DNA from 2 places in the Methylocella tundrae genome. Region 2 is predicted to be linked to the other one. Evidence: riboswitches for the same ligand, from Rfam matches in the RefSeq annotation. Region 2 holds a riboswitch; the other holds the start of a gene.

Region 1 (14,461 bases), 1.5 Mb from region 2:
GCCGGGAGTCCTGCGCGCGGCGCAGGCTCGGGATCGGACGATAGAGCTGCTTGGTCGCTTCGACGATCAGGACGCCGGCGCCGGGAAGGCCGAAAAACCCGCCGATGCGCTCGAACATAATCCCGGAGCGCAGCAGTGTGCGATGTTTGAACGGCGGCACATAAAGCGCTTCTGACCAATGCGTCGGCGAAAACAGCGTCTCACGCATCAGATCGCGTAATTGGCTGCGCGAGAATGGCTGGCCATGTCCGAAGGGCGTACTGTCAAGACGCGCCCAGAGCCCGGAGCGGCTTGGCGCAATGACGAGAATGCGCCCCCCCGGGGTCAGGATGCGCCAGAGCTCTGCGAGCAGATCGCGCGGATGTTCGGTGATCTCGAGCCCATGGATCAGGATCGCCCGGTCGATCGAGGAATCCGGCAAGGGCATCGTCGTCGTCTCGACCAGCGCGGAGGCCGAATAGCCGGAAGACGGCCAGTTGATCACTCCTTGCTGCGCCGGCATGAAAGCCAGCACGCGCACCGCTTCCTCGCGGAAGACGCCGAGATAGGGCGTCGCATAGCCAACGCCGAGAATCGAATAGCCGGTGCAATTGGAAAAGCGATGACGCACGATGCGTCCGATCAGCCGCCGCGCGACCTCACCGGCCGGCGAATCGTAGAAAGAGCGAAGATCGACGACGTCGAGCGACATCTGGGGCTGGCTTCATTTGGAGCTTTGGCGCGGCTTAAGATAAAGCCGATATGCGTATTAAGATTTTGCGTCGAAACAGAAAAAGGGAAAGCGCGATCGGCCCGATTTCGCGCGATTTGGATGTGGCGAACTTGTCCTGCGATCATCGGCCGTTAAGGTTCGAAAAGAAAGCCCGGCGGCGCGGGGTTTCACGCCGGGCGTCGGCGTGGCAAAATCAGGCGTCGAACAGGAAAGAAAACGATGGCGCCTCATATTTATCAGTTCATGTGCCTCAAGGACAATTTCGGAGTGCTCGTCCACGACCCCGAAACGCGGTCGACTGTTGCGATCGACGCGCCTGAGGCGGCGCCAATTCTCGCGGCGCTCGCTGCCCGCGAGTGGACGCTGACCGACATTCTGTTGACGCATCACCACGCCGACCATGTGCAGGGCGTCGGCGCCCTCAAAGCCGCCTTTCCGCGCGCGCGGGTCGCCGGCCCGCGCAAGGAGGCCGCGAAGATTGGCGGTCTCGATCAGGAAGTCGGCGAAGGCGACACCGTCAGGATCGGAGCCTTGGAGGGGCGTGTGATCGAGGTTCCGGGCCATACCAGCGGTCACGTCGCTTATTGGTTCGAGGAAGCCGACATCGTTTTTGTCGGCGACACTCTCTTTGCTATGGGCTGCGGGCGGGCATTCGAGGAGCCGCCGCAGGTGCTGTTTCATTCGCTGATGAAACTTGCCGCCCTGCCGGGAGAGACCGAGGTCTACTGCGGTCATGAATATACGCTGGCCAATGCGAAATTTGCGCTGGGCGTTGATTCCGCCAATGAGATTCTGCGAGAGCGCGCCGCGGAGGTCGCCGCTTTGCGCGCGGCGGGCAAATATACTCTGCCGACAACGATCGCGATCGAACTCGCCACCAACCCGTTTTTGCGGGCGGAAGAGCCCGAGGTTCAGGCGGCTGTCGGCATGCCCGACGCCGACCCGGCCGCGGTCTTCGCGGAATTGCGCGACCGCAAGAACCGCGCCTGAACGCGATGGCGGAAGATTCGATCGCCAGCGCGAGCGCGGAAGATGTCATTCGCCTGCTGGATTTGAGCCCGCATCCAGAAGGCGGCTTCTACCGCGAGACTTTTCGCGATCCTGCGACGAATGAGGCTGGCCGCGCCGCCTCCACGGCGATCTATTTTCTGCTTGCGGCGGGGCAGATCTCGCATTGGCATCGGGTCGATGCGGCCGAGAGCTGGCATTTTTACGCTGGCGCGCCGCTCGCGATCAGCGTTTCGCAAACGGGCGAGGATTTGAGCCGGCATCTGCTCGGCCCCGATCTCTTCAAAGGGGAGAGCCCGCAATTCATCGTTCCGGCGCATTGGTGGCAGAGCGCGACAAGTCTTGGGGCCTGGACGCTCGTTGGCTGCGGCGTCGCTCCGGGGTTTGAATTCGCGCATTTCGAAATTGCGCCGCCGGGGTGGGGGCCGCGCTCAGCAGCCCGCTAGAGCGCTTTCCGATCGAATGGAGACATTCGATCGATCAGAAATCGCTCCAGATTCAAAAGCTTGAGCAGCTTCCCTGAAATCACGCGCCGGCAAACCTCACTCTTTCGGCGTCATGCTCTCGATTCGTTTTTGCATTTCCTCGAGCTGACGCCTCATCTCGTCGATGTCGTTTTTCGTCGTGGCCTCCGGCTCCGCCTTGGGCGGGGTCGTCTCGGCGGGCGCAAGCGGCGCGACGAAGGGGCTGAACATGGCGAGCGCCTGATTGAACAACGCCATGTTCTTGCGGGCGGTTTCCTCGAGAGAGCCAAAGCTTGGCCCGATGCCCTGCGCGCCGAAGCCGCCGGCGACCTTGTCGCGGAACTTGCCTTGTTCGCTCGTCAATTTGTCGATCGAGAATTCGAGATAGCTTGGCACGAGCATCTGCATGCTGTCGCCATAGAAGCGGATGAGCTGGCGCAAAAAAGCGATCGGCAGGAGGCTCTGACCGCCTTTGCCTTCCTGTTCAAAAATAATCTGCGTCAAAACCGACCGCGTGATGTCCTCACTGCTTTTGGCGTCGAAGACGACGAAATCTTCGCCCTTTTTGACCATGCCGGCGAGGTCTTCGAGGGTCACATAGGCGCTCGTCCCGGTGTTATAGAGGCGCCGGTTCGCGTATTTCTTGATCGTGATCGGCTGCTTGTCATTCGCCATGGTCAGTCGCCCGCCTTCGGAAGTCGCTTTGGGAACCGTCTGCATCGCCGCGCCTCGATGATCATTCGATCTCGGTATGAATTTTATTCCACAAGCATCGATCCCAAATCAAAGCGTCCTGGTCAAGTCTCAATCCCCGCAACGGTATGTCTGACGCCGCTTTGCCGGCGTCTCCAACTTTGCCGCGGGCCGTCTCAACCTCTCCCCGCCAGCCAGAGAGGGTGTAGGATATTCCTATTATTTCAAAGCGAGAACTATTTTTCGAAGGCGATTTTTTCCTCCCTTTTTTTGCGAGCCCACTATAATCCGGTCCCGACGGCGCTCAGTTGTCGTGTTATCTTACCCGGCAAGAGCCAGGGAGCATGCGCCCCTCAACGGCCGGACCACGGAGGATGCCCAATGTCTGATATTGTTATCGTGAGCGCAGCGCGGACGGCTGTCGGCTCTTTCAACGGAGCCTTCGCCTCAGTTCCAGCGCATGAACTCGGCGCCGCCGTGATCAAAGGCGCGCTCGAACGCGCGAAGGTAGAGCCGGCCGAAGTCGATGAAGTGATTTTGGGTCAGGTGCTCACCGCGGGCCAGGGGCAGAATCCCGCGCGGCAGGCGGCGATGAAGGCGGGCGTTCCGCAGGAAAAGACCGCCTTCGGCCTTAATCAGGTTTGCGGCTCAGGGCTGCGCGCCGTGGCTCTCGGGATGCAGCAGATCGCCAGCGGCGACGCCACTATCATTGTCGCCGGCGGTCAGGAAAGCATGTCGCAGGCGCAGCACAGCGCCTATCTGCGCTCCGGCGTCAAAATGGGCGATCTTAAATTTGTCGATACGATGCTCAGCGAAGGCCTGACCGACGCCTTCAATCGCTATCACATGGGTCAGACGGCGGAAAACGTCGCCGCCAAATGGCAATTGACCCGCGACGAACAGGACCGTTTCGCCGTCGCATCGCAGAACAAGGCGGAGGCCGCGCAAAAGGCCGGCAAGTTCGACGAGGAAATCCTCGCCTTCACGATCAGCGGCAAGAAGGGAGACGTCATCGTCGACAAGGATGAATTCATCCGTCACGGCGCGACGCTCGACGCGCTCGCCAAGCTGCGCCCCGCCTTCACCAAGGAAGGCACCGTAACGGCGGGCAATGCATCGGGCATCAATGACGGCGCCGCCGCGGTCGTGCTGATGAGCGCTCATGAGGCCGCCCGGCGTGGGCTCGAGCCGCTGGCGCGCATCGTTTCCTGGGCGACCGCGGGCGTCGATCCGACAATCATGGGTACGGGACCTATTCCAGCCTCGCGCAAGGCGCTTGAAAAGGCCGGCTGGAAAATCCAGGATCTCGATCTGATTGAAGCCAATGAGGCCTTCGCGGCGCAGGCGCTCGCCGTCGCCAAGGACCTCGCCCTCGATCCGGCGCGCGTCAACGTCAATGGCGGCGCGATCGCGATCGGCCATCCGATCGGCGCTTCCGGCGCCCGGGTGCTGGTCACGCTGCTGCATGAATTGCGCCGTCGCGACGCCAAGAAGGGGCTGGCGACGCTGTGCATCGGCGGCGGCATGGGCATCGCGCTGACGATCGAGCGCTGATCGCACAACCGTCGGGATTACGCCGGCGGCCGCGGGGCAGGGCTAAAATCGGGGCGTTTGTCACTGCGCGCGAGGTGCGGAAAACGCCGCCAGAACGGGTCGATTGAAACCTGGTCGGATCAGTTTAAGGCGCTGCCCCGCCGGAGTGCGTTGCGCGCACTGGAGTGCGCTACATCAATGGGCCCGAACTGCTTTTGCGATAGGAATCAGTTCGCACATCGAAAACATCGAAAGCGCGTCTCGCCGGGTAAGGCGCGCTTCAACAAGGCTCAAGGCTGGAACTGGGGAGATGAAAATGGCGCGAGTGGCGGTAGTGAGCGGCGGCACGCGGGGAATCGGGGCCGCCGTCAGCAAGGCTTTGAAGGCGGCCGGCTATCAGGTCGCGGCAACCTACGCCGGAAACGATGCCGTCGCCGCCAAATTCAAGGCGGAGACAGGCATTCCTGTCTATAAATGGGACGTGTCCAACTACAAGGAATGTGCGGAGGGGCTGAAGAAAGTCGAAACGGACCTCGGCCCCATCGAGATCCTCGTCAACAATGCCGGAATCACGCGCGACACCCCGTTCCACAAAATGACGCCCGAGCAATGGTACGAGGTGATCAACACCAATCTGAACTCGCTCTTCAATATGACGCGTCCCGTCATCGAGGGCATGCGTGAACGCGGATTTGGCCGTATCGTCAATATTTCATCGATCAACGGCCAAAAAGGTCAGTTCGGTCAGACGAACTACTCCGCCGCAAAATCGGGCGATCTCGGCTTTACCAAGGCCCTCGCTCAGGAAAGCGCCGGCAAGGGGATCACGGTCAACGCCATCTGTCCTGGCTATATCGCGACGGATATGGTCAAGGCGGTGCCGAAAGAGGTTCTGGAAAAGTCGATCCTGTCGCAGATCCCGGTGCGCCGGCTCGGCGAACCGGAAGAAGTCGCAAGATGCGTCCTCTTTCTTGTCGCCGATGACGCCGGTTTCATCACCGGTTCGACGCTGACCGCCAATGGCGGCCAGTATATGATCTGAACGGCCGACTCTCGAGTCTGTCGCGCCCGGCGAAAGCCCGCAGGCTTGAGGGAGATGATTGGTCCCTCAAGCCTTTTACGATGTGGAGGCGCGTTGGCGGCGCTCAAACGTAGAGCTTGCCGCCGCCTTCGAGAAACTCGGCGCTCTTGCCGGCCATTCCTTTTTCGCGCTCCTCGATCGCCGCGACTTCGTCGCGAATATCCTGCGTGATCTTCATCGAGCAGAACTGCGGCCCGCACATCGAGCAGAAATGCGCTGTCTTATGCGCGTCCTTCGGCAGCGTCTCGTCATGGAACAGCCGCGCCGTTTCAGGGTCCAGCCCCAGGTTGAACTGATCCTGCCAGCGGAAATCAAAGCGCGCGCGCGACACCGCGTCATCGCGCAGCTGCGCGGCCGGATGGCCCTTGGCGAGATCGCCGGCATGGGCCGCGATGCGATAGGTGATGACGCCGGTCTTGACATCGTCGCGATCGGGCAGGCCGAGATGCTCCTTCGGGGTCACGTAACAGAGCATGGCGCAGCCGAACCAGCCGATCATGGCTGCGCCGATGCCGGAGGTAATATGATCATAGCCGGGCGCGATGTCCGTCGTCAGCGGCCCGAGCGTATAGAAGGGCGCCTCATGACATTCCTTGAGCTGCTTTTCCATATTGATCTTGATCTTGTGCATCGGCACATGGCCGGGGCCTTCGATCATCACCTGGCAGCCTTTCTCCCAGGCGATCTTGGTCAGTTCGCCGAGCGTCTCGAGTTCGGCGAACTGCGCCCTGTCGTTGGCGTCGGCGATTGAGCCCGGACGCAGCCCGTCGCCGAGCGAGAATGAGACGTCATAGGCGCGCATGACGTCGCAGATTTCGTCGAAGCGTTCGTAAAGGAAGCTCTCCTTGTGATGAGCAAGGCACCAGCGCGCCATGATCGAGCCGCCGCGCGAGACGATGCCGGTCGTGCGCCGCGCCGTCAGCGGAATGTAACCGAGCCGCACCCCGGCGTGGATGGTGAAATAATCGACGCCCTGCTCGGCCTGTTCGATCAGCGTGTCGCGGAAAATTTCGAAGGTGAGCTTGGTCGGATCGCCGTCGACTTTTTCGAGCGCCTGATAGATCGGAACAGTGCCGATCGGCACGGGCGAATTGCGCATGATCCAGTCGCGGATATTGTGGATGTTGCGCCCAGTCGAGAGGTCCATCACGGTGTCGGCGCCCCAGCGGATCGCCCACACCATTTTCTCAACCTCTTCCGCGACGGAGGAGGTCACCGCCGAATTGCCGATATTGGCGTTGACCTTCACGAGGAAATTGCGGCCGATGATCATCGGCTCGAGTTCGGAATGGTTGATGTTGGCCGGGATGATGGCGCGCCCGCGCGCGATTTCGTCGCGCACGAATTCGGGCGTTATGAAAGCGGGGATCGAAGCGCCGAAGCTTTCGCCGTCATTGAGCCGCGCCTCGGCGCCCTCCACCATATGTTCGCGGCCAAGGTTTTCCCGCGCCGCGACATAGATCATCTCCTCGGTGATGATCCCCGCGCGCGCAAATTCATATTGCGTGACGAGCGCGCCGTCGCGCGCCTTGCGCGGCGACGTATTGGCCGGGCAGGGCGGAACGAGCCGGTCGGGAGAGACGACGCCATTGTCCTCGGGGCGCACTTCGCGGCCTGAGTAGAACTCCAGTCCCTGCCGCTTGGCGATCCAGGGCTCGCGAATGCGGGGAAGGCCCGCCGACAGATTGATCTGCGGATCGTCTTCCGAATAGGGGCCCGAGGCGTCGTAGACGCGGACAGGCGGCTCCTTGGCGGAAGGGTCAAGCGCGATCTCACGCAGCGGCACGGCGATATCGGCGCGCCCCGCCGGCCGCGCATAGATTTTCCTGGAGCCCGGCAGCGGACCCGAGGTCACGGATTGCGGCGCGAGATTTTGTGGCTTGTCGTGAATATTCATCTATTCCTCCGCTCATTGTTTGACATTAGGGCAGGAGGCGGGTGCGGCGGGCATGGAGCGAATCGTGTCGATGCTTCAGCCGACTTGCCGGTCCCTGCGCTGGCATTATCCAGATTCAGGTTCTATGGGTGTGATCTCAGCCGCCGTCTCCAGCAGCACCCCAGGGCGAATGTTCAACGTAGCGCGCTATGCCGGATTGAGCAAGCGGGCGCGAGCTTTATGCGCGCCGCCGCATGGGGCAAACAGATCGGCCACGCCGCCCGTCTCCAGTGTTGCCGCTAAAGCACTGACTGTCTGAAAACAAAATCTCGGAGACTGAAGAGATGCGCAATGAATTGCGCCGATTCACAAAATATCACATCCTTCAATAATCAATAAAAATTGACCAAAGCTTGAAACGCGGCGGCGAAACGGATCATTCAAGTCAATTCCTGACCGGGGGCGCGGCTATGAATATTTTCCATCACGTACAGCGTTGCTGCTTGCTTCTGTATTTCTCCATAGTCCTGACGGCCGGATTGGCGGGTTCGGCGGCCGCTCAGAGCGCGGACGGCTTGCCCGCGCCGCCCGGCCAGATCATCGTTGGGCCAGTGTTCATCCGGGGCGACGGCTCAGTGCCCTCGATCATCAACGGCGCTCAAGCCAACGCCTATCTGGGCCAAACTCACGAGCCTTTTTCCTTTCTCGATTCCGCGCCGGCCGTTGTCGTGCGGACCTCGACGCCCACACAATATGTGCGTTTCTATTCGCCCCAAGGCGCCGCGGCCACGGGCAACGCGGGCGCCAGCACTGCGCTCGGGAGCTTTCTCGCCGGCTCAAATACGGTGCGCGGGTTGACCCCGGCGCAGATCAAGGACGCTCTGGCGCTGCCCTGGCTGCCCGAGAACGTGACGATCGTGACGATTCCTGCGGGAACCTGCATCCTCGTCGGGACAGGCGGCCCGGTCCTCGGACGTTTTCCCGGCGTGCCGGGCCGGAGCGGCTATCCGGCGGGCCCCTGGGGGAAGGGCGGCCCGGCGCAGGAATATCTGATCGGCACGAGCGCGAACCCCGGATGCGAGGGCGCGCAACGCCTGCCGCCTTCCGACTATGTCAACCAGCAGCCCGTCGGCGCCTACGCCCTGGCCTATACGCCGCGTGCAGGCGGGGGCAACGCCGGCGCGGTCGCGAACGCTCTCGATCACGCGATGCTGCCGCCATTGTTCAGCGACATGGACTCGATCTACAATGCGCTGGACCTCCTGAATGTTGGCAGTCCGACGCCCCTGCGCCTGGCGTTGACGCAACTCGATGGCGAGATCTACGCCGATGCGCCATCGGTTGCGATCAACGTCGGCCAGATGTTCCTCGACGTTTTGCACGATCAGACGCATTTGGCGCGCAGCCTCACGGGCCTCAACAACGGTAGCGGGTTGCGGCCCTGGATGAGCAGCTTCGGCGGCGGCGGCGCTTTGTTTGGCGGCAATGATGTTCATGGATTGGGCTATGGCGGCGGCGGCGGCGCGGTCGGCGTGGACTATGTTTTCAATCCGTCGTTGCAGGCGGGCGTCGCGGCGGCCTATGTCCGCAGCGCCTTCAACACCAGCGGCATTTCCGGCAGCGGCAGCCTCGACAGCGTCGCCCTTGGAACTTACGCCGGCTACACGGCCGGGAATATGTATATCGATGGGGCGCTCGGCTATTCCTACAACAGCGCGGGCGCGAACCGAACTATTGCCTTTCCTGGCGTGTCGCGCGAGGCCTTCGCCAATTGGGCGGCCAGCGCCTTCCTGTCCCGGGTCGAGGCCGGTTATCATTTCGCCCTTGTTGATCGCGCGACGATCACGCCCTTCGCGTCGATGCAAGGCATTGTCGTCGGACAGGACGGCTTCGGCGAAAGCGGCGCCGGCGCGATCAGCTTGCGTGTCAACGCCGCCACCACGGCTTCCGCGCTGGGCGTTCTCGGGACGGAGTTCGCCTATGACATCCCGGTGAACTCCGTCGCCCTGAATGTCGCGGCGCGCATCGGATGGGCGCATGATTATGCCGATACCCACCGTGGCGTCGTCGCCGGCTTTCAGGGCCTGTCGGACGCGAGTTTCGCGGTCGCCGGGGTCAACGCGCCGCGAGACGCCGCAGCGGTCGGCCTCCGCGTGACGCTGCCGTGGCAGCCGGGGGATCTCTTCATCCGCTACGATGGCATCCTCGCCAGCAAAGCCTCCATCAACAGCGCAACGGCGGGTCTACGCGTGTCATTTTGAAATGTGACGTCAACTCCGGCGCGTGGCTGCCGTTTGAGCGCCCTTTATGGCTTGCAGGGGTTCTGCGTGGTTGTTCGGTTGGCTAAAATCGGCTGTGTTGGCGCCGTCGCGCTGTTCATGGCGCTTGTCGCTTTCGGCAATGTCACGGATTACTGGACGAATTTCGCCTATGTCGCGCATGTGCTCGATATGGACGGGATTCCCGGCGGCTCGATGATCGGCTGGCGCGCGCTTGCCTCGCCGGCGCTCCACCATGCGGCCTATCTTGCGATCATCGCGACGGAGATCGCCATCACTGCGCTGATGGGCGTTGGCCTGTTGTCGATGATTGGCGCCCGCAAGGCCGAGGGACCGGCGTTTGCGGGTGCAAAGAGCCCCGCGATCATAGGGCTTGCGCTCGGCTTCCTGCTGTTTGAGGGCGGCTTCATCGCCATTGGCGGCGAATGGTTCGGCATGTGGCGTTCGCCCCTTGGCGCCGAGGCGCTGCCGAGCGCCTTCCGCATCGCCATCACCATGCTCGGCGTGTTGATTTTCATCGCGATGAAGGATGAGGATCTGGGGTGAGGCCAACAAGAGGAGGCGACATGAGCGAGGATTTTTGCCGGTGCGGTCGAGGACATGAATGGGGCCTCAGCCGTCGCAAAAGCTTTTCGGCGCTGCTTGGCGCCGGCCTTGCGAGCGCTCTGTTCAGCGCGCCGCAGCACGCCTCGGCCGGAGCGACGATGAAACCGCCTCTGCCTGAAGACGAAGGCTTCATGCGCATCGCCATCGCGGAAGCCGCGAAAGGCGATTTTCCCTTTGGCGCGGCCATCGTCAGCGAGGGACAGGTGATCGCCACAGGCCGCAATCTCGGCAAAACGAATGATGATCCGACGGCGCATGCCGAGATGGTCGCGATGCGCAGCCTGATTGCCGAGCGCCGCGAGAGCGTGCTGAAGAAAGGAGCGACGCTCTATGCCTCCGGCGAGCCCTGTCCGATGTGCATGGGCGCAATTCTCTGGTGCGGGATCGGGCGGATCGTCTTCGCCGCCTCGATCGAGCAATTGTCGCAAAAGATCGGGCAGATCATGGTGACGAGCGAGCAATTGGCCAAGGCCGCGCCTTTCGCCAATATCGCGATCACAGGCGGCGTGCTGGCGGCGGAGTCGATCGCGCTGTTTGGGTGAGGAGACGATATCGCGTTGAAGCCAAACCCGGTCGTAAATTCAAATCGCTTCGCTAAACACCATAGCCGCCGCCTCCGCTACGCCCAACCCCACAAACTCCCCCGGCGCGAGACTAACAGGCAACTCCAGCCCGCCAACGCGATCGCGATGCAGCGCCACAACATGATTGCCGACCGCCGCGAACATGCGGCGGACCTGGTGATAGCGCCCTTCGGTCACGGTCACATAGGCGCTTGTCGGCGAGACAACTTCCAGCGTCGCAGGCAATAGCGGCTTCTCTTCGCCTTCCAGCATCAAACCTCCAGAGGCGAAAATCCCGGCTTCATCGCCGCGCAGGGAAGATTCGAGCGTGGCGAGATAGCGCTTTGGCACATGGTTCTTCGGCGAGATGATCTTGTGCAGCAGCGCGCCATCGTCGGTGATGAGCAACAGGCCGGACGTCTCCTTGTCGAGACGGCCGACGGTCGAAAGCGGCGGCTCACGCAGGCGATAGCGCGGCGGCAGCAGGTTGTAGACAAGCGGCCCGGCCTCCTTGTGTGAACAGGTGACGCCACAGGGCTTGTTGAGCATCAATGCCAGACCCGGCGGCGGATCGAGCTTTTCGCCATTGACGCTCATGCGCTCGGACAAATCCGGCGTCAGCGCAATGCGGAGCGAGCCATCGTCCACCACCGATCCATCCAGCCTGACGCGCCTTGCGCGGAGCAATTGTTGCGCCTGGCTGCGCGTGCCATAGCCGAGATTGGCGAGCAGCCTGTCGAGCCGCAGGGACGCGCTCATTTCTGCGCTTCGAAAATCTTGTAGGCTCCCGTCTCGACCTTCATGGCGACATGCCGGAACAAGGGTTTCAACGCGGCCTCATAGGGCAGATGCCGGTTGGCGACGAGATACAGCGCGCCGCCCTTGCGCAGCATTTTCGCCGCGCGAAGGATGAATGCTTTGCCGAGGTTTTGATCTTCCGCGCCGCCATCGTGGAAAGGCGGGTTCATGACGATAAAGTCGAGGTCTTTGAGGTCGGCGTCCTCGCGCCGGGCGTCGGCCCAGAAGAAACGCGCACGGGGATCCTGGATATTGCGGCGCGCCGCCTCGATCGCGCGGCGGTCGATGTCGATCAGCGATATTTCGGCGAGTTTCGGCGCGGCGAGCGCGGCGATGGAGAGATAGCCGACGCCGCAGCCAAGATCCGCGCCGCGGCCTGAAAGGGCGGGCAGGTTCGCGGCCAGAAGCGCGCTGCCGGGATCGATCCGGTTCCAGCTGAAGACGCCGGGCTGAGACCAGAGACCGAGCTCTTCGACGCGCTGCAAAGCGCCTTCCGCGATGGCGTCCTCGATCCCTTTCAGGACGGCCGGACGCCCGCAGACACAAACGCGATGATGACGTTTTGAGCTTTCGTCCACCACGCAGCCGAAAGCGCGCAATTCCGCGGCGATGCGCGAGCCGCCCTTGTCTTTCGGGGCCAGCGCGGTCAGCAACGCCCCTTGCCGTAGAGCACGCAATGCAAGGGCGAGCGCGCGGCGGCGCTCCACTGTGCCGGGGGGGCCTAACATGGTCATTCCGGCAAGCGTCTCCGGCGCTTGGGTCTCGAGCACTGCCGCGCCCGGAACGAGCGGCGAGAACTGGATGGCGCGGGGAGGGGCGGAGGCCAGTTCGACTGGCGGCGCGCCATAGACGCCGCATTGTTCGGATTCGGACGGGCGCTCGCTTCCCGGCCGCGGCGGCAAAACATCGCTCAAAGGCGCCGCGGCGTCACTCGCCATCGGTCTCGGGAGCGGTTTCCCCGGCGACGCCGGCGGCTTTGTCGGCGTCGGCTTTTTCTTTTTCCTTTTCCGCTTTGCGCGCGGCGGCCTTTTCCGCGGTTTTCGCGGCCTTGGCCTTTTCGCGCTCCCTGCGTTCAAAATCATAGTTCGGTTTGCGCGCCATTTTATGCTCCAAAAGAATAATTCTGCTCCAGAAGGACAAGGCCCTCTCGGTTTGCGGTGGGTGAAAACGATTCGCTATTCAGCCGCTTTTACGCTGGCGGGAGGCCGTCGCTCCAGCACTTCGCGCAAGAACTGGCCTGTATAACTCTTTTTTGTTTTGGCGATTGTCTCAGGCGTTCCTTCGGCGACGATCTCGCCGCCGCCGTCGCCGCCTTCAGGGCCAAGGTCGATCACCCAGTCGGAGGTTTTGACGACTTCGAGATTATGCTCGATGACGACAATGGTATTGCCCTGATCGACGAGTTCCTGCAGCACCTCCAGCAGCTTGGCGACGTCGTGGAAATGCAGCCCGGTGGTCGGCTCGTCGAGGATATAGAGCGTGCGCCCGGTCGAGCGCTTCGACAATTCCTTGGCGAGTTTTACGCGCTGGGCTTCACCGCCCGAGAGCGTATTGGCCTGCTGGCCGACCTTGATGTAGCCGAGCCCGACGCGCGCCAGCGTCGCCATTTTCTCGCGGATCGAGGGCACCGCCTTGAACAGATCAGCGGCCTCCTCGACCGTCATGTCGAGCACGTCGGCGATTGATTTGTTGCGGTATCTGACGTCCAGCGTCTCGCGATCATAACGCTTGCCCTTGCAGACGTCGCAGGTGACATAAACGTCGGGCAGAAAATGCATCTCGATCTTGATGACGCCGTCGCCCTGGCAGGCCTCGCAGCGCCCGCCCTTGACGTTGAAGGAAAAGCGGCCCGGCTGATAGCCGCGCGCCTTGGCTTCGGGCAGGGCGGCGAACCATTCGCGGATCGGCGTGAAGGCCCCGGTATAGGTCGCGGGGTTCGAGCGCGGCGTGCGGCCGATCGGCGATTGGTCGATGTCGATGACCTTGTCGAGATGCTCGAGGCCGTCGATCCGCTCGAAGGGCGCTGGATGCTCCGCCGCGCCGTTCAGCCGGCGCGCGGCGGCCTTATAGAGGGTGTCGATGACAAGGGTCGATTTGCCGCCGCCCGAGACGCCGGTGATGCAGGTGAAGAGCCCGAGCGGAATCGAGGCCGACACATTTTTCAGATTATTGCCGCTGGCGTGGATAATGTCGAGCTTGCGCTTCCCGTCCGGCTTGCGGCGATGGCGAAGCGGCGCGACTTCGCGAACGCCGGTGAGATATTGCCCCGTCAGGGAATGGGGATCGGCCATGATCTCCGCCGCCGTCCCCTGGGAGACGATTTCGCCGCCATGAATGCCGGCGCCCGGCCCGACGTCGACGACATGATCGGCGGCGAGGATCGCGTCCTCGTCGTGCTCGACGACGATGACGCTATTGCCGAGATCGCGCAGGCGCCGCAGCGTATCGAGCAGGCGCGCATTGTCGCGCTGATGCAGGCCGATCGAGGGCTCGTCCAGCACATAGAGCACGCCGGTGAGGCCGGAGCCGATCTGGGAGGCGAGGCGGATGCGCTGGCTCTCGCCGCCCGACAGCGTGCCGGCGGCGCGGCCTAACGTCAGATAATCGAGCCCGACGTCGATCAGGAACGACAGTCTCTCGCGGATTTCCTTCAGAATGCGGGCGGCGATCTCACGCCGCTTCGGGTCGAGCTTTTCCGCGAGCGCGTCGAACCAGGCGGCCGCCGCGCGCACCGCAAAGGAGGTGACCTCGCCAATGTGCAGCCCGTCGATCTTGACCGCCAGCGCCTCTGGCCGCAGCCGCGCGCCAAGGCAGACGCTACAGGGCGTCGCGGTCATATAGCGGCCGA
Region 2 (14,461 bases):
CGACCGGCTTGATCTCGCCGCCATCCGCGCCGCCGAGTTTCAGGTAGAGGCCAAAAATCGCGTCTCGATCGGGCGGAAGATCAAATGCGCCGCGGCGGGCCATCGCCGCCTCCAGCGTGAGCTGCGGCGCAAAGCCGACCAGAATCTCTTTGGTCCCCGGCGGCGTCCCTGTTTTATAATCAATGAGCGTTATCGAGCCGTCCTCGGCCAACTCGATGCGATCCGCCCGCGCGGTCAGGATGAAAGGCGACCCATCGCCGAGCGTCAGTTCGAGCTTGCCCGGGATTTCGCTTCTGATTTGCTGAACGCTGTCCCGCCGCCCCGCCTCAAAGCGAAGATAAAAGTCGATCATCTTTTCAAGACGCGGCCAGGCGAAGCCACGAAAATCTGGATCATCCAGTTGATCCTTCAGTCCGTCGCGCAAGAGCTGGCGAAGCTCGTCGCGCGCCCCCGTGGGCAGTTTTCCGCTGGCATGGGCTTTGACAAAAAGCTCCAATGCGGCGTGAATGGCGCTGCCGGTCTCGGCCGGCCCGGCGGCGCGCCCGATCGGCGCCAATTCGGCAAGTTCGAGGATTCTTTCGGCATAGAGCGCATAAGGGTCGCGCCGCAAGGTCTCGATCTTGGTGACGCTGAGGCTCGAAGGACGCAGCTCGAGGGGCGGTCTTGGCGCCGGCCGCCTGATCGGCGGCGCGGGCGCGAGGGGGCGGTCGATCGCGCGCGCAAGATCGACATAGACCTGTCCCCGCAAGACGCAGCCGCGCCAGCTCTCATCGCCCAGCGCCGCAAGCCGCTGCAGGAAACGCGACGCGACGGTCGGCGCGCCGCCGCGCTTTTGCGCGCGGCTTAGGATCACCCTTGCCCGCGCAAAACCTTGCGTAAAATCATGCGCCGTCTGGCCGAGCTTGCGCTCGGGCGGCGTCAGGCCCAGCGCCGCGCGCATCGGCCGGTTGAGAAAGGCGTCGGCGCGCGCCTGCGGCGGCCAGACTGTCTCGTCGAGGCCGCCGAGCAGCATCAGATCAGCGTCCATCAGGCGCGCTTCGAGAAGGCCGAGAATCTTCAATCGCGGATGCGCCTTTTGCGGTCCGCGCAGCCTGACGTCGCGCGCCACAGCCGCGAAGAAGAAGCCGTAAGATTCGGCGTCGAAGCGCATGCCGGCCGTCGCGTTTGCTGACAGTTCATCGAAGAGGGCGTCGAGCGCTCCGACATCCTCGCCGCTCGTTCGCGCGTCCTCCCCGGCCGTGATCGCTGCGATCGCCGCCCGATGCGCGCTGATCCAGCTTTTGAGATCGTGCTCACCTTCAAGGGCGAGCGCCGGTGCGAAGGCCGCGGCGAGGCGGCGCAGCAGATCCTCAAGAATCTCCCATTCGGGCGCGGAAATGCGCCGTTTGGCCGGATGAGCGAAACGATCCCTCGCCTCCGCCCGCGCCATAGCAATCGCGCGCGCCGGATCAGCGACGACGCGAGCGTCTCGCTCGCCCGCCGCGCTGGAGCGCAAGACGCCGATTTCGAAGAGGGAAGACAGACGCCCGATGTCATCGCGCAAGAATCCAAGACGCACTCCGGGATGGGCCAGCAGCGCCGCAAGGCTCGCCGCGCTCATGTCCTCGGCGGCGCAGGCGATGGCGAGCCGCGCCAGAACGCCCGCAGGGCTCGCGCTCAAAGGATCGCCACCGGAATCATCGACCGCAACGCCCCAGCGCAGCAATTCGGCCGTGACGCGGCGCGCCAATTCGCGGTCCGGCGTCACCAGCGCCGCCGTTTGCCCGGGCGCCTCCAAAACCTCGCGCATGGCGATGGCGAGGCCCAGCGCCTCCTCGCGTTCGTCGGCGGCTTCGATCAGGCTGACGCCCGCTAGCGCCTCGTCGAGCATGACGCGGTCGATCCGGCCGCGATAGGCAATCCATTCATCCGTGGCCTCGGCGGGGCGCAGAGCCTGCGACAGGAATTGCTCCCTGAGGCGCTGACCGACCGATGTCTCGCCAAGCGGCGCGACCTCCGCGCGGGAGAGCTGCAGCGTGCGCAAAAGCCGGCTCATCGCCGCCTGCGGATGGGTGAAGGCGGCCTCATGCTCGCCCTCTCCGCCAATCAGCGCGAAGGCGGCGTCATCGAGGTCGAGATCAAGGCCCGGCAGCACGACCGCGCCTTTGGGCGATTCAGCGATGGCTTTGAGGAGACGCGCCGTCGCCCGATTGGATCCCGTCGAGCCGATCGCAACGACCGGTCCCTGCCACCGTCCCTCGCGCAATTTTATGCTTTGCTTTTCGATCAGCGCGACCTGGCGCCTCGCCTTGTCGACGAGCCCGCGCTCATCCAGAATTTTCGGCCATCCCTTGATCGCGATATTCAGGAAATCGAGCGTGATGCGCCAATAGGGATCGAACTCCGGCAGCACCAGGGGATCGAGCCTTTCCCAGTTGATGTCCTCAATGATCAGTTCATCAATGAGCCCCGCCAGTTCGCCGGACAGATGCCAGGCGTCGGCGGCGGTGGTCGCGACGAGAAAAGACTCCCGCGCGTCGACCACATAACCGCCTTGCGCATCGACGCGCACGATGGCGTGGCGCAGGGCCCGCGCCCAGGACAGGATCAGCTCTGAAAGCTGCATGCGCCGCGCGATGTCGCCCATCGCCAGAGGCAGATCGAGCGGCTGGCCGAGTTCGTCGCCGGCGCCCTCCTCGAAGATGAGGCTCGTCTCGGTCTCCTCCAGCGCGCCGAGCGGCAGGATATTCGGCAGCAAGGTCGCGCTGGCGCCGACCGCGCGGGAAAACTCGTCCGTCAGCGCGCGCGCGGCGCGGCGCGTCGGCACATAAATGGTCGCTTCCGCGAGCGCCAACGGCCCAAGTTTTCTGGAAAACCCTTCGACGACCTCGCCATCAAGGAAGGCCTTGGCGAAGGTCTTCAGAAAGGGCGCGCTCGGCGCGATGGTGAAGACGTTCTTTTTCACGCGGGCCTTTCGTGAATGGTAGCGCGGGCGGCGGCTATCATAGGCGTGCAGAATCGGCGGCCTATGGCATCGGCCGGTCTATCCACAGATTGCACAGGATCCCGCCTTAAACGCAGCCGCAAGAGCGGCAGAAAGCTTCTGTCCGTACGACGCGATGGGCGATATTATACTTGACGTAGTATATTGATCGGAGCAGGTTGATTCCATTGAGGAGTTAGCCGTCATGTCGTCCTCTCTCTCTGACAAACACTTCCACGATGAGCGCGCCGCCTACGCCTACGTTGAGTCGCGCGTTTGGCCGACTGGTCCGGTTTGCGCTCACTGCGGCAACGCCGATGCGTCGCGGATGAAATTGATGGCTGGCAAATCTACTCGCATCGGCGTCCGCCAATGCAACGAATGTCGCAAGCCGTTTACCGTGAAGGTTGGGACCATTTTTGAGTCTAGCCACGTTCCGTTGCGCCTGTGGTTGCAAGCAATACATCTCATGACAGCGAGCAAAAAGGGGATTAGCTCTAACCAGCTTCACCGCACCCTTGGCGTGACCCTGAAAACCGCTTGGTTTATGTCGCACCGCATTCGTCTCGCGATGCAGGGCAGAGGCCTTGCGCCGATGGGCGGCGAAGGCGCGACCGTTGAGATCGACGAAACCGTTATCGGCAAGCAGGAACGCGCTCTGAAAGACGCTTCTTTCAAAGGCTATAACTTCCGCAATGTTGTGCTCCCCCTTGTGGAGCGTGGTGGTTCTTCGCGCAGCTTCCATGTTGATGGAATCAGCGTGGTCGACGCCGACATAGAGCCGATCGTGAAGGCTAACATCGCTTGCGCAACTGCGATCATGACCGATGAGGCGACCCGCTATAAGTCGATTGGCAAGGCGTTTGCCAGCCACGACACCGTCAACCATCGTCTTGGCGAATACGGGCGCGGCGTTGTCACCACAAACACGGTGGAAGGCTTCTACAGCATCTTCAAACGCCGCATGAAAGGCGTCTATCAGCATTGCGGCGCGCGGCATTTGCACCGCTATCTGGCCGAATTTGATTTTCGTTATTTGAACCGTATTAAGCTTGGTATCAATGATGTTGCACTTGCTGACCACGCCTTGAAGGGCATCGTCGGAAAGAGGCTCGCTTATCAAACGGCTCATGACTGAAAGACCCTATGGCAAAAGTCGAAAAACCAAAGGCGAAACCAAAGCCTAAGTTGGCCGACCAAGAGCAATCCGAGCGGTTTATAGAAACCGCCCGGAAGCTTGACGTTGAGAATACGGGCGAGACATTCGAACGCGCGTTCGAAAAAATCGTGCCCGCTAAGAGGCCGTCTCGGAGACCAGCCCCGCCAAGTCGCGCATAAATGCGCGACACGCATTAAATACGTTGACGGCCTCCTCCTCCGTATACGTTTGTTTTGGGTGCATGACCTCGTTTCTCCATCCAAGCTTGACGTTATAGAGGTGAGCAGCGCTTTCAGCGTATTGCTTAGTCAACCTCTCTTTCGGAGGAAGAGCCTTTATCGCCTTGTTCACCTCATCCAGTATATTTTGCCAATTTTTTGTAGACGGCAGGCTAATGTGTAATAGGTCGCCCAATCGTTGCACGCCCACCTCCATAACTCTCATAAGGTGGAAAACAGCTGCAGTGTGACGCGATAGAGCTAAACAATTTCCAGCTTCTGCAATATCCTCAGTCAGCGCAGGAAAGTTGGCGCTTACATCAGGTCCAAACAGGCCGCCGTCCGAGCCGAAATAAGTTTGGGTGGTTTGCTCTAGAACCAACAAATTTATTGAAAAAAACTCGTCTTCTAAACGTCCGGTTATATCATCAATGAGCTTATTCAAATCGCGAATCGATACGGGTCCGGGCTCTAATCTAACGATCATCCGATCTACAGCTATTCGCGTTATATTTGCCCCTAAAATGATGCATGACTCTCGCAAAGCGCGACAGTGTTTCAAGGCGTCATTGTTTTCTTGCTCCGAAATTATCTCGTGTTTGCCATTGATGGGGTCGCGGCTAGTGGCGACATACATCGTAAGCGCCGACGACAATTCCTTTAAACTCATCACGGCTACTATAAAGGGTCGCCCATTTAGCTTTAGCATCTCCGACAGGCTCCAAAGCCTGCCGGGTTGAATTGCAGTCGCGTCCCCTAGTCTCTCCGGCGGCGGCGCTCATGCTAGCGCCCCGCTGTTACTACGGCAAGTATAATATCCCCAACGCGATGTTGAGAACATATCAGGAACTCACACGCCGAGCAACTGCCGTGATCGAGCCCAAGCGCTTGACGCCTGGCTCGCGCGCGCTTACCTATGGTCGCGCAAACCTAGGGGATCCCCGTCAGGGGGCTGAGAGGCTGGCAACGCTTGAATGAGCGGCCCGGCGACCCTTCGAACCTGATCCAGCTCGCACTGGCGTAGGGATGGTGAACCTTTGAAATTCTCTCCCAATAGAGTCCTCCGCTCGGCCGCCCTCCTCTTCTGGAGGCGCGCATGAGCTTGCGCGTAAAAATCATTGGCGCGGGCGTCGCCGGGCTGACGGCCGCCTATGAATTTGCCCGCGCCGGCTGCCGCGTCGAGCTTATTGAGCGGCGCGAGGGGCCAGGGCTCGGCTGTTCCTATCTTGCGGGCGGCATGATCGCGCCCTGGTGCGAGGCGGAAAGCGCCGAGCCGCTCGTCGTCGATCTCGGCGTCGAATCGCTGCGCTACTGGACCGGGACCGTGCCGGTCGCAGAGACGCATGGCTCCCTTGTCATCGCTCCCAGCCGCGACCGGCCGGAGCTGACGCGCTTTGCGCGCCGGACGCGCGAATATGAGCGGATCGGCGCGGCGGCGATCGCGGCGCTCGAGCCGGACCTTGAAGGCCGTTTCGACGAGGCGCTGTATTTTCCGCGTGAGGCTCATCTCGATCCACGCGCGGCGACGGCGGCGCTCGCCGCGCGTCTTGACGCAATGGACAATGTGACTTTGCGATATGGCGTCGAGGCTGACCTGCGCGAAAAGGACGCCGATTGGATCGTCGATTGCCGGGGGTTTGACGCGCGGAAAACGCTGCCTGCCCTGCGCGGCGTCAAGGGCGAAATGCTGGTCCTTTACACGCGTGAGGTTGAACTCACGCGGCCGATCCGGCTGATCCATCCGCGCAATCCCGTCTATATCGTGCCACGCGGCGACGGGCGCTTCATGATCGGCGCGACGATGATCGAGAACGACGAGGCTGGCCGAATCACCGCGCGCGCGATGCTGGAGCTTCTGGGCGCCGCCTATGCCGTGCATCCGGCCTTCGCGGAAGCGGAAATCATCGAGACCGGCGCCGGCGTCCGTCCCGCTTTCGCCGACAATCTGCCGCGCATCGGCGTCAACGACAATATGATCACCCTCAATGGCCTCTATCGGCACGGGTTCTTGCTGGCGCCCGCGCTGGCGCGACGGGTCGTTGATGTCGCTCTCCACGGCGCCAGCCTCGCGGAGGAGTTGGATGCAAATAGAAGTCAACGGCAAGAGGCTTGAGGCCGCCGCCGACACGCTCGCCGCCCTGCTGCGCGAACTTGATTATGACGATCATCATGTTGCAACGGCGCTCAACCAGAATTTTGTGCGCAGGACCGACCGCTCGCAGACCAGATTGAAAGAGGGCGACAAAATCGAAATCGTCAGCCCACGGCAGGGAGGCTGATATGGACGCCGACGCGCTCAGCCTTTACGGCGTTTCGTTTGCCTCTCGGCTCATCGTCGGGACAGCGCAATATCCTTCCCCCGCGATTCTCAGCGACGCGATCGCGCAGGCGAAGACCGAGATCGTCACCGTCTCGCTGCGGCGTGAATCGGGATCAAGCCGCGCGGGCGAAAATTTCTGGGCGCTGATCCGCCAGCTCGGCGTGCGCGTGCTGCCGAATACCGCCGGCTGCCGCACTGTGAAAGAGGCTGTGACGACGGCAGAGATGGCGCGCGAAGTGTTCAACACGCCCTGGATCAAACTGGAGGTCATCGGCGAAGAAGACACGCTGCAGCCTGATGTTTTCGGCCTCGTCGAGGCGGCGGCCATTTTGAGCCGCGACGGCTTTCAGGTGTTTCCTTATACGACCGAGGATCTTGTCGTCGCCGAAAAGCTGCTCCGCGCCGGCTGCGAGGTGCTGATGCCGTGGGGCGCGCCGATCGGAACCGGGCGCGGCCTCAACAATCCTTATGGCCTGCGCGCCTTGAGGGCGCATTTTCCGCAAGTTCCGCTGATCGTCGACGCCGGCATTGGCGCGCCATCCCATGCGGCGGCGGCGATGGAGCTTGGCTATGACGCGATTTTGCTCAATACCGCCATCGCCAAGGCCGGCGATCCCGCCACTATTGCGCGGGCCTTCGCTCTCGCGGTCGAGGCCGGACGCATGGCCTATCGCGCCGATCCGATGCAGCCTCGCGATATGGCGGCGCCCTCGACCCCTGTGATCGGGCGCGCCTTCACGGATCTCGCGCGTGCTTGATCCCTTTTATATGATCGTCGACAGCTCGGACTGGATCGCAAGGCTTCTGCCCTGCGGCGTACGGCTCGTGCAACTGCGCGTCAAGGACGCGCCCGACGATATTTTGAGCGCGGAAATCCGTAAAGCCAGGGCGCTGTGCGAAACAGCGGGCGCGCAGCTCGTCGTCAATGATTATTGGCGTCATGCCATCGACGCTGGCTGCGACTTTATTCATCTCGGCCAAAGCGACCTCGACACGGCCGACCTGCCGGCCATTCGACGCGCCGGGATAAGGATCGGCGTTTCGACGCATGACGAGGCCGAGCTTTTTCGCGCGCTTGAAACAGAGCCGGATTATATTGCGCTGGGGCCGGTCTATCCGACGATTTTGAAGAAGATGCCTTTCGCGCCGCAGGGCCTCGCCCGGCTTGGCGAATGGAAGAAGCGCATCGGCGCAATCCCCCTCGTCGGCATTGGCGGCGTGACGCTCGAGCGCGCGGCCGGAGTTCTAGAAGCAGGAGCCGACAGCGCGGCGGTGGTGACCGACATCACCCTCAACACCGATCCGGAGCAGCGAGCGAAGGATTGGGTGAAGGCGACGCGGCGCTTTGCGCATTAAAGGATCGCGAACGGCGGCGCATCAGCCTTCCGGCGCCGCATCGCGCTTTTTCTTCTCGAGCTGGCGAAAGCTCCAGGCGATCTCAAGATCGTCTTCCGTCTCGCCCTCGATGACGATCTGGGCGCAGGCGCGAGGACCATCGGGCGCCGCGAAGAAAATGCTCTCCTCGATTTCGGCCATCCATAAGGTCTCGAACAGCCAGCGCCTGCCGTTTGGCAGCACGCAAAGGACGGCGTGACCTTCGCGCACGCGTTTCAACCGTACATTGGGATGGATATGAAAGCGCAAGGCGAAGGGACGCCGCTCCATCGAGCCGGCCGGGCCAGCGGCGCGCATGCGATCCGCGCCGTCGAGCCATTTGCCGTCCCTGTGCAAGGCGAGGCGGCGCTGATGGACGAGCCCAAAGCGCGGCTCATAGCCATTATGCTGGATGACGAGCGTTGAGCCAGACACCTCGTCGCGGCGCTCGACGTCCACCGGATCCGGCCCTGAGACGATCTCGTCGCCGAGCCATTTGCGCAGGCCGACGTGAAAGGCGAAACGGCACGAGGAGGTGTCATCGACGACGAGGGTCGAATGCGCGGCCGTCATGCGCGCGGCTTCCTGCGCCGCGGCGCGGTTGGCGTCCGGCGAACCGCAATTCAGGACGAGACGCTGCGCGCCGACGGAAAACTCGAAGGACGCGCAGCCCGCATGAGCGCGCGTCGAAAAAATCGGCGGCGGCGGCCGGCCGGCGTCCACGATGACGATGGCGTCCTGCATCTCAAGGCGCTGATAGCCCGAGTGCGGCGCGTTGGTGAGAGCGCGGGCGCGGACGTCGTCATAGGCAAGCACCGTCGCAAGCTGTTCCGGCGGCGTAACGCCCATGCCGTTGAACAGGGCGAGCGTGCCGTCGCCATGCCGGAAAAGCCTTAGCATGGGCATCATGCGGTCGATGGCGTTGAGGAGCTGCGATGGCGGCTGCACGCCGCGTGCGGCATAGGTCTGCCGCAACGGCAACAGATCGAGCAGAAGGTCGATGAGAATCTGCGGATTGCGGCTGACATGCCCACCATCGGGAAGAATCTGGCGCTGCAACTCTTCGGCAAGCAGCCTCGTGCTCCGCTGCAGCAGCTTGCCGGCGCCTTCGGCGCAAAGGCCCAATTCGACAAGGGCGACGGCGACGATGAGGCGATCCTCTCCGGCAAGGCCCTCGGCCAGTTTGCGCTCGAGAAACTGCTCGGTGCGCCCGATGTTTTTCATGAAGCGGCGGTAGAAGACGCGGTCGGCGCCGTGCAGAATGATCGGCGATTGCGATAGCCACGACAGGAGGCGGCGCGCGGCGGTGCGCGGCTCCCACGCCGGCCCGTGACCCGGCTTGCCTGAGGCGGTGAGAAAATCCTCGACGAGGGCGCGCGCATTGGCCTTGGCGATCGCCGTATCGGCGGCGCGCAAATGGCGCAACCAGCTAAAACTCGAAAGCGCCCGCGCCCAGGCTTCCGATCGCGGTTCGAGCTCGAAGGGGGAGCGCCCATGCGCGTTGACGATCTTGCCGCCAAAAGCGAAATAGCCCGCATAAATATCAGCCGCGAGGGTCGGGTCGCTGGTTCGGATGTCCTGCGGCGCGATCAGCAAACGTTCGGGCGGGCGCTGACGCAATCCGGTCATGAGACGCCAGGGCGCCATCGACAAACGCCAGAGGGCGCTCGCGCCGCGCGCGGCAAGAAGACCCGCGACATGCAGCCGATCCTTTAAAATCGCGCCGGCCACAGGTCTTAACTCCTCGACTTCCTGGCTACCCGAGCCGTAACGATCCCGCACGCGGCGCTCGCTTTCACGACGACGATCGGCGCCAGAAGCATTTTCACGCGAAGCAGGTGCCGCTTGCGCCAGGAAAATGCGATAAAACAGACAGTTAGAGAAATTTGCCGATTCGCTGAAACCGGAAAACTCCTCACAAGGTTAACTTATCCGTGAAAATCCTCTCGGCTTTATTAACCACGCCGCATCAATCGGGCCGCGAAAAACCCGTCAAGGCCGGACAGTCTCGGATCATCGGCGGGAAGATGCGAGGGCAAGGTCCGCAATTCACCATTTTGGTTGATGACCCCGGCGACCTCGCCGACCTCGCCCGGCAAAATCGGCGACCGGAGGACATCGGGATTACGTCGAAGCAGCGCGGAGATCTGCAGCTCGCCTTCCTCGGGCTCGAGGGAACAGGTGCAATAGACGATCACGCCGCCCGGTTTCACGAGCTCCACCGCCTTGTCGAGCATACGCGATTGCACCGCGGCGAGCGTCGCGACGTCGGTCGCCTTCTTGATCCAGGCGATGTCAGGATGACGCCGGATCGTTCCGGTCGCAAGGCATGGCGCATCGAGCAGGACCGCATCGAAGGGCGGCGCCTTGAGGCCGGCGATGTCGGCGACCATGATGTCGGCATGGAGATTGAGCCGCGCAAAATTGGCGGCAAGACGCTTCAGCCGTTCCGCCGAGCGGTCGATCGCCGTGACCGTCGCGCCCGCCGCCGCGAGCTGCGCGGCTTTGCCGCCGGGCGCCGCGCAAAAATCGGCGATCCGCATGCCGGGGCTGGCGCCGAGCAGGCGCGCCGGCAATGCCGCGGCCGCATCCTGCACCCACCATTCGCCATCCGCATATCCGGGTAGTTCCGTAATGGCGGCATGCGTGGTCAGTCGAACGGAGCCCGTGGGCAGAACCACGCCGCCGAGCCGTTCCGCCCAAAGCGCGGGATCGGATTTCACGGTGACATCGAGGGTCGGCTCGTCGCGATTGGCGCTCGCGATGGCGCGCGCCAGCTCCTCGCCATAGATCTTGCGCCAGCGCGCGGCGAGCCAGGGCGGCGTGTCATCCTCGAGCGGATCGCTCTTCGCCAAAATCTGGTCCCGGCCCCGCGCGAGATTACGCAGGACGCCATTGACGACCCCCGCGAAGGGGGCGCTTTTCGTCTCAAGGCGCGTCGCGCGCACCGCGAGATCGACCGCCGCGTGATCGGGCACATCGAGGAAGAGAATCTGCGCCGCAGCGGCGATCAGCGTCCACTCGAGATAGGAGACCTGACGCGGCAGGGCCTTGTCCAAAAGTTCGCCCAGCGCCGCCCGGATGGTGCCGAGCCGGCGCAGCGCAACGGTGACGATCGAACGCGCAAGCGCCACATCGCGCGCGTCGAGGCCGCCGAGCCGAGCGGGAATCGCGCCCGGCGAAAAACATTCTTCGAGTGAATGGGATTTGCCGACGATATCATTGAGAATGGCGGCCGCGGCGATGCGCGCCGGCAAGCCCGGATGCTGCTCGGCTTCGAGTCTCGAAGCGTCGGCGTACCCACTTTGACCCGGCCGATTGAGCGCGCCTTTGCGGTTGCGTTGTCGATCGGGCCGGCGCGGAGGTGCGTTCAAACTCATGCTCCGCCAGGGGGCTTTTTGATGACTGGGATCAGGGTTTTGCCAGATGTGCCTTGAATCGCTGCTCTTATATCATGGCCGGCAAGATTTCGCGCGGGCTTTTGTCCCAATCCAAAAGCTTCTAAAAGCGTAAACACGCCTTTGATGCAAAAATCTGGGGAAAAATGGATGAGCACTGAAGAGAAGACCGACGGCGGCGCAGCGGCTTCCGCGATCGATCTGCCCGCCGCCGCCCGCCGCGCCCTTGCCGAGGCGGAGGAACGCCGCCGCGCCAAAGCGCGGGAAAGCGCGGAGCGGCCCAGGGAAATCAATGGCCGCGACGGCCCCGAGCCGGTCCGCTACGGCGATTGGGAGGTGAAGGGCATCGCGAGCGATTTTTAGGCGTGCGTTTCGATGGCGCTTGGCTCCGCGTCTCAGGCGATCGCTCCGGCGTTATTGAAACCTTGGCGCGAAATACGGCGCCTCAACCGCTCAAACCGCCAGCCAATGTCGGAAGATCGAGCGGCCGGAAGCCGTAATGCTTCAGCCATCGCACGTCCGCCTCAAAGAAGGCGCGCAGGTCCGGCATGCCATATTTCAGCATGGCGAGGCGGTCGATGCCGATGCCCCATGCAAAGCCCTGATAAACGTCGGGATCAAGGCCGCAATTGCGCAGGACATTGGGGTGCACCATGCCGCAGCCGAGGATTTCGAGCCAATCCTCGCCCTCTCCAAAGCGCACTTCTCCGCCCTTGCGCGAACATTGGACGTCGGCCTCCATCGAAGGCTCGGTGAAAGGGAAATAGCTCGGCCGGAAGCGCATCTTCACCTCGGGCACTTCAAAGAACGCCTTGAGGAATTCTTCGAGAATCCATTTCAGATGGCCAAGATTGGCGGAGCGGTCGATGACGAGACCCTCGACCTGATGAAACATCGGCGTGTGGGTCTGGTCGGAATCACAGCGGTATGTGCGCCCGGGGCAAATGACGCGGATCGGCGGCTTTTGCGTCAGCATGGTGCGCACCTGGACCGGGCTCGTATGGGTGCGCAAAACCCTGCGATTGCCGTCCTTGTCGGGATTGAAGAAGAACGTGTCGTGCATGTCCCGCGCGGGGTGGTCCGGCGGAAAGTTCAACTTTGTGAAATTATAATCGTCGCTCTCGATATCCGGCCCTTCGGCAATCGCAAATCCCATGTCGGCGAAGATCTCGGCGAGCTCATCCATCACCTGCGTCACCGGATGGATGCGGCCGAGCGCGACGCCTTGCGCCGGCGCCGGCAAAGTGACGTCGATCGTCTCGGTCTTGAGCCGCGCCTCGAGCGCCGCCTCTTTCAGCACCGCGCGCCGCTCCGCCAGCGCCGCATTGACGCTGTCCTTGAGGCTGTTGATCGCCGCCCCTTCGCTCTTGCGCGCCTCCGGCGTCATCTTCCCAAGTCCCGAAAGCAGCGCCGAAATCGAGCCCTTCTTGCCGAGAGCCGACACCCTCACAGCATCAAGCGCCGCCTCGTCAGGGGCGGCCGCGATTTCAGCAAGGATCGTCGTCTGGAGTTCGTTCAGGTCGGACATGATGTGGAGCGTCTCGATGAAAAGGATATCTGGAGCGTCAAGCGGAAAGGGCGCGGCGCATTTGGATCTGGAACAGATGAAGAAAAAGCCGTTGCTGTCAATTTGAAATGAAAGGCGTCATATCCGCTTTGTCGCTTTGGCCAGCCAGCGCCGCGCGCCCGGCTCGAGCAGCGGCGAAAGCTCATGCCGCACGCGCGCATGATAGGCGTTGAGCCAAGCAATCTCGTCCGCGTCGAGAAGGTTCGGTTCGATCAGCTCGAGGTCGATCGGGGCCAGCGTCAGGGTTTCAAATCCGTTCATTTCGAGTTCGGCGCCATTGATGCTTCTCGGCTCGACGACGACGAGATTCTCGATGCGGATGCCCCAATGCCCGGCGCAATAATAGCCGGGCTCGTCCGACAAAATCATCCCAGGCTCAAGGGGCGTCGAACCGAGCTTTGAGATGCGCTGCGGCCCCTCATGCACGGACAGATAGGAGCCGACGCCATGCCCTGTGCCATGGTCAAAATCGAGGCCCGCGCGCCACAGGGGCAGCCGCGCCAAAGCGTCGATCTGCGCGCCCGACGTGCCTTTGGGGAAGACCGCGCGCGCGATCGCGATATGACCCTTGAGGACGCGCGTAAAGCGGTCGCGCATCTTGGCGGTGGGACGCCCGACCGCGAGCGTGCGCGTGATGTCCGTCGTGCCGTCTTCGTACTGGCCGCCTGAATCGATCAGGAAAATGCCATTACGGATGCGCGCATTGGTTTTGATCGTAACGCGATAATGCGGAATGGCGGCGTTCGCGCCCGCGGCGGCGATGGAGGGAAAGGACACATCCTTCAGCTTGCCGGTTTCGCGCCGGAACGTTTCAAGCGCTTGCGCCGCATCAATCTCCGTAAGCTTCCCCGCGGGCGCATTTTGCGCAAACCAATGCAGAAAGCGCACAAAGGCTACGCCATCCCTTATGTGCGCCGCGCGCGCGCCGGCAATCTCGGCGGCGTTCTTGCGGGCTTTCATCAGCGCGATGGGATCGGAGCCGATGTCGCAGACCCCACCCGCGGCCTTGACGATTCCGACCAGCCTGGACGACGCCGTCGCCGCGTCGAACAACACCTTCTTGCCTTTGCGGCCAAGCTCCTCGAGATCATGTTCGAGATGCCGCGGCTCTTTCAGATCGGCGAGTTGGGAGAGCGTTCCGCGCAGCTTCTCGCCAAGCTTGCGCGCATCCACGTAGAGGCGCGGCTTGCCAGTCTTGAAAATCAGCGCGTGGGCAAGCGGCAAAGGCGTGTGCGAAACGTCCTGGCCGCGAATATTGAAAACCCAGGCGACGGAGTGCGGATCGCTTACGACGAGGAGATCATTACCTGCGAGAACCGCCGCTACGCGGGCAAGTTTTCGCGCCGCCGTCTCGCCGGCATGCTTGCGCGCATGTAGAGTGATCTTGCCGAGCGGCGGCGCGGGCCGGTCCGCCCAGATGACGTCAATGGGATTGCGTTCGACTGGGATCAAGGCGCCGCCCG

Evidence for each region. A riboswitch is a leader RNA that binds a small molecule or an ion and turns the genes downstream of it on or off. The one in region 2 is predicted to bind thiamine pyrophosphate.
Region 1: another riboswitch for thiamine pyrophosphate. It lies ahead of thiC (phosphomethylpyrimidine synthase ThiC); the one in region 2 lies ahead of thiO (glycine oxidase ThiO).

What each region holds. Positions count from the first base shown of each region.
Region 1 is NZ_CP139089.1:3,476,698-3,491,158, forward strand. Features, by position in the region: gene SIN04_RS18265 (class I SAM-dependent methyltransferase) at 1-691, opposite strand, end outside; gene gloB (hydroxyacylglutathione hydrolase) at 932-1,702, shown strand; gene SIN04_RS18275 (cupin domain-containing protein) at 1,708-2,166, shown strand; gene phaR (polyhydroxyalkanoate synthesis repressor PhaR) at 2,263-2,859, opposite strand; gene SIN04_RS18285 (acetyl-CoA C-acetyltransferase) at 3,259-4,431, shown strand; gene SIN04_RS18290 (beta-ketoacyl-ACP reductase) at 4,727-5,452, shown strand; gene thiC (phosphomethylpyrimidine synthase ThiC) at 5,556-7,388, opposite strand; TPP riboswitch at 7,462-7,561, opposite strand; gene SIN04_RS18300 (autotransporter outer membrane beta-barrel domain-containing protein) at 7,871-9,628, shown strand; gene SIN04_RS18305 (DUF2165 family protein) at 9,695-10,192, shown strand; gene SIN04_RS18310 (nucleoside deaminase) at 10,213-10,794, shown strand; gene SIN04_RS18315 (pseudouridine synthase) at 10,834-11,574, opposite strand; gene SIN04_RS18320 (class I SAM-dependent methyltransferase) at 11,571-12,551, opposite strand; gene SIN04_RS18325 (hypothetical protein) at 12,541-12,714, opposite strand; gene uvrA (excinuclease ABC subunit UvrA) at 12,789-14,461, opposite strand, start outside.
Region 2 is NZ_CP139089.1:1,946,530-1,960,990, forward strand. Features, by position in the region: gene addB (double-strand break repair protein AddB) at 1-2,944, opposite strand, end outside; gene SIN04_RS11355 (IS1595 family transposase) at 3,168-4,100, shown strand; gene SIN04_RS11360 (hypothetical protein) at 4,257-5,009, opposite strand; TPP riboswitch at 5,262-5,383, shown strand; gene thiO (glycine oxidase ThiO) at 5,442-6,452, shown strand; gene thiS (sulfur carrier protein ThiS) at 6,421-6,618, shown strand; gene SIN04_RS11375 (thiazole synthase) at 6,620-7,417, shown strand; gene SIN04_RS11380 (thiamine phosphate synthase) at 7,428-8,015, shown strand; gene SIN04_RS11385 (heparinase II/III family protein) at 8,037-9,815, opposite strand; gene SIN04_RS11390 (RsmB/NOP family class I SAM-dependent RNA methyltransferase) at 9,989-11,407, opposite strand; gene SIN04_RS11395 (DUF1674 domain-containing protein) at 11,582-11,794, shown strand; gene pheS (phenylalanine--tRNA ligase subunit alpha) at 11,877-12,959, opposite strand; gene SIN04_RS11405 (aminopeptidase P family protein) at 13,077-14,461, opposite strand, start outside.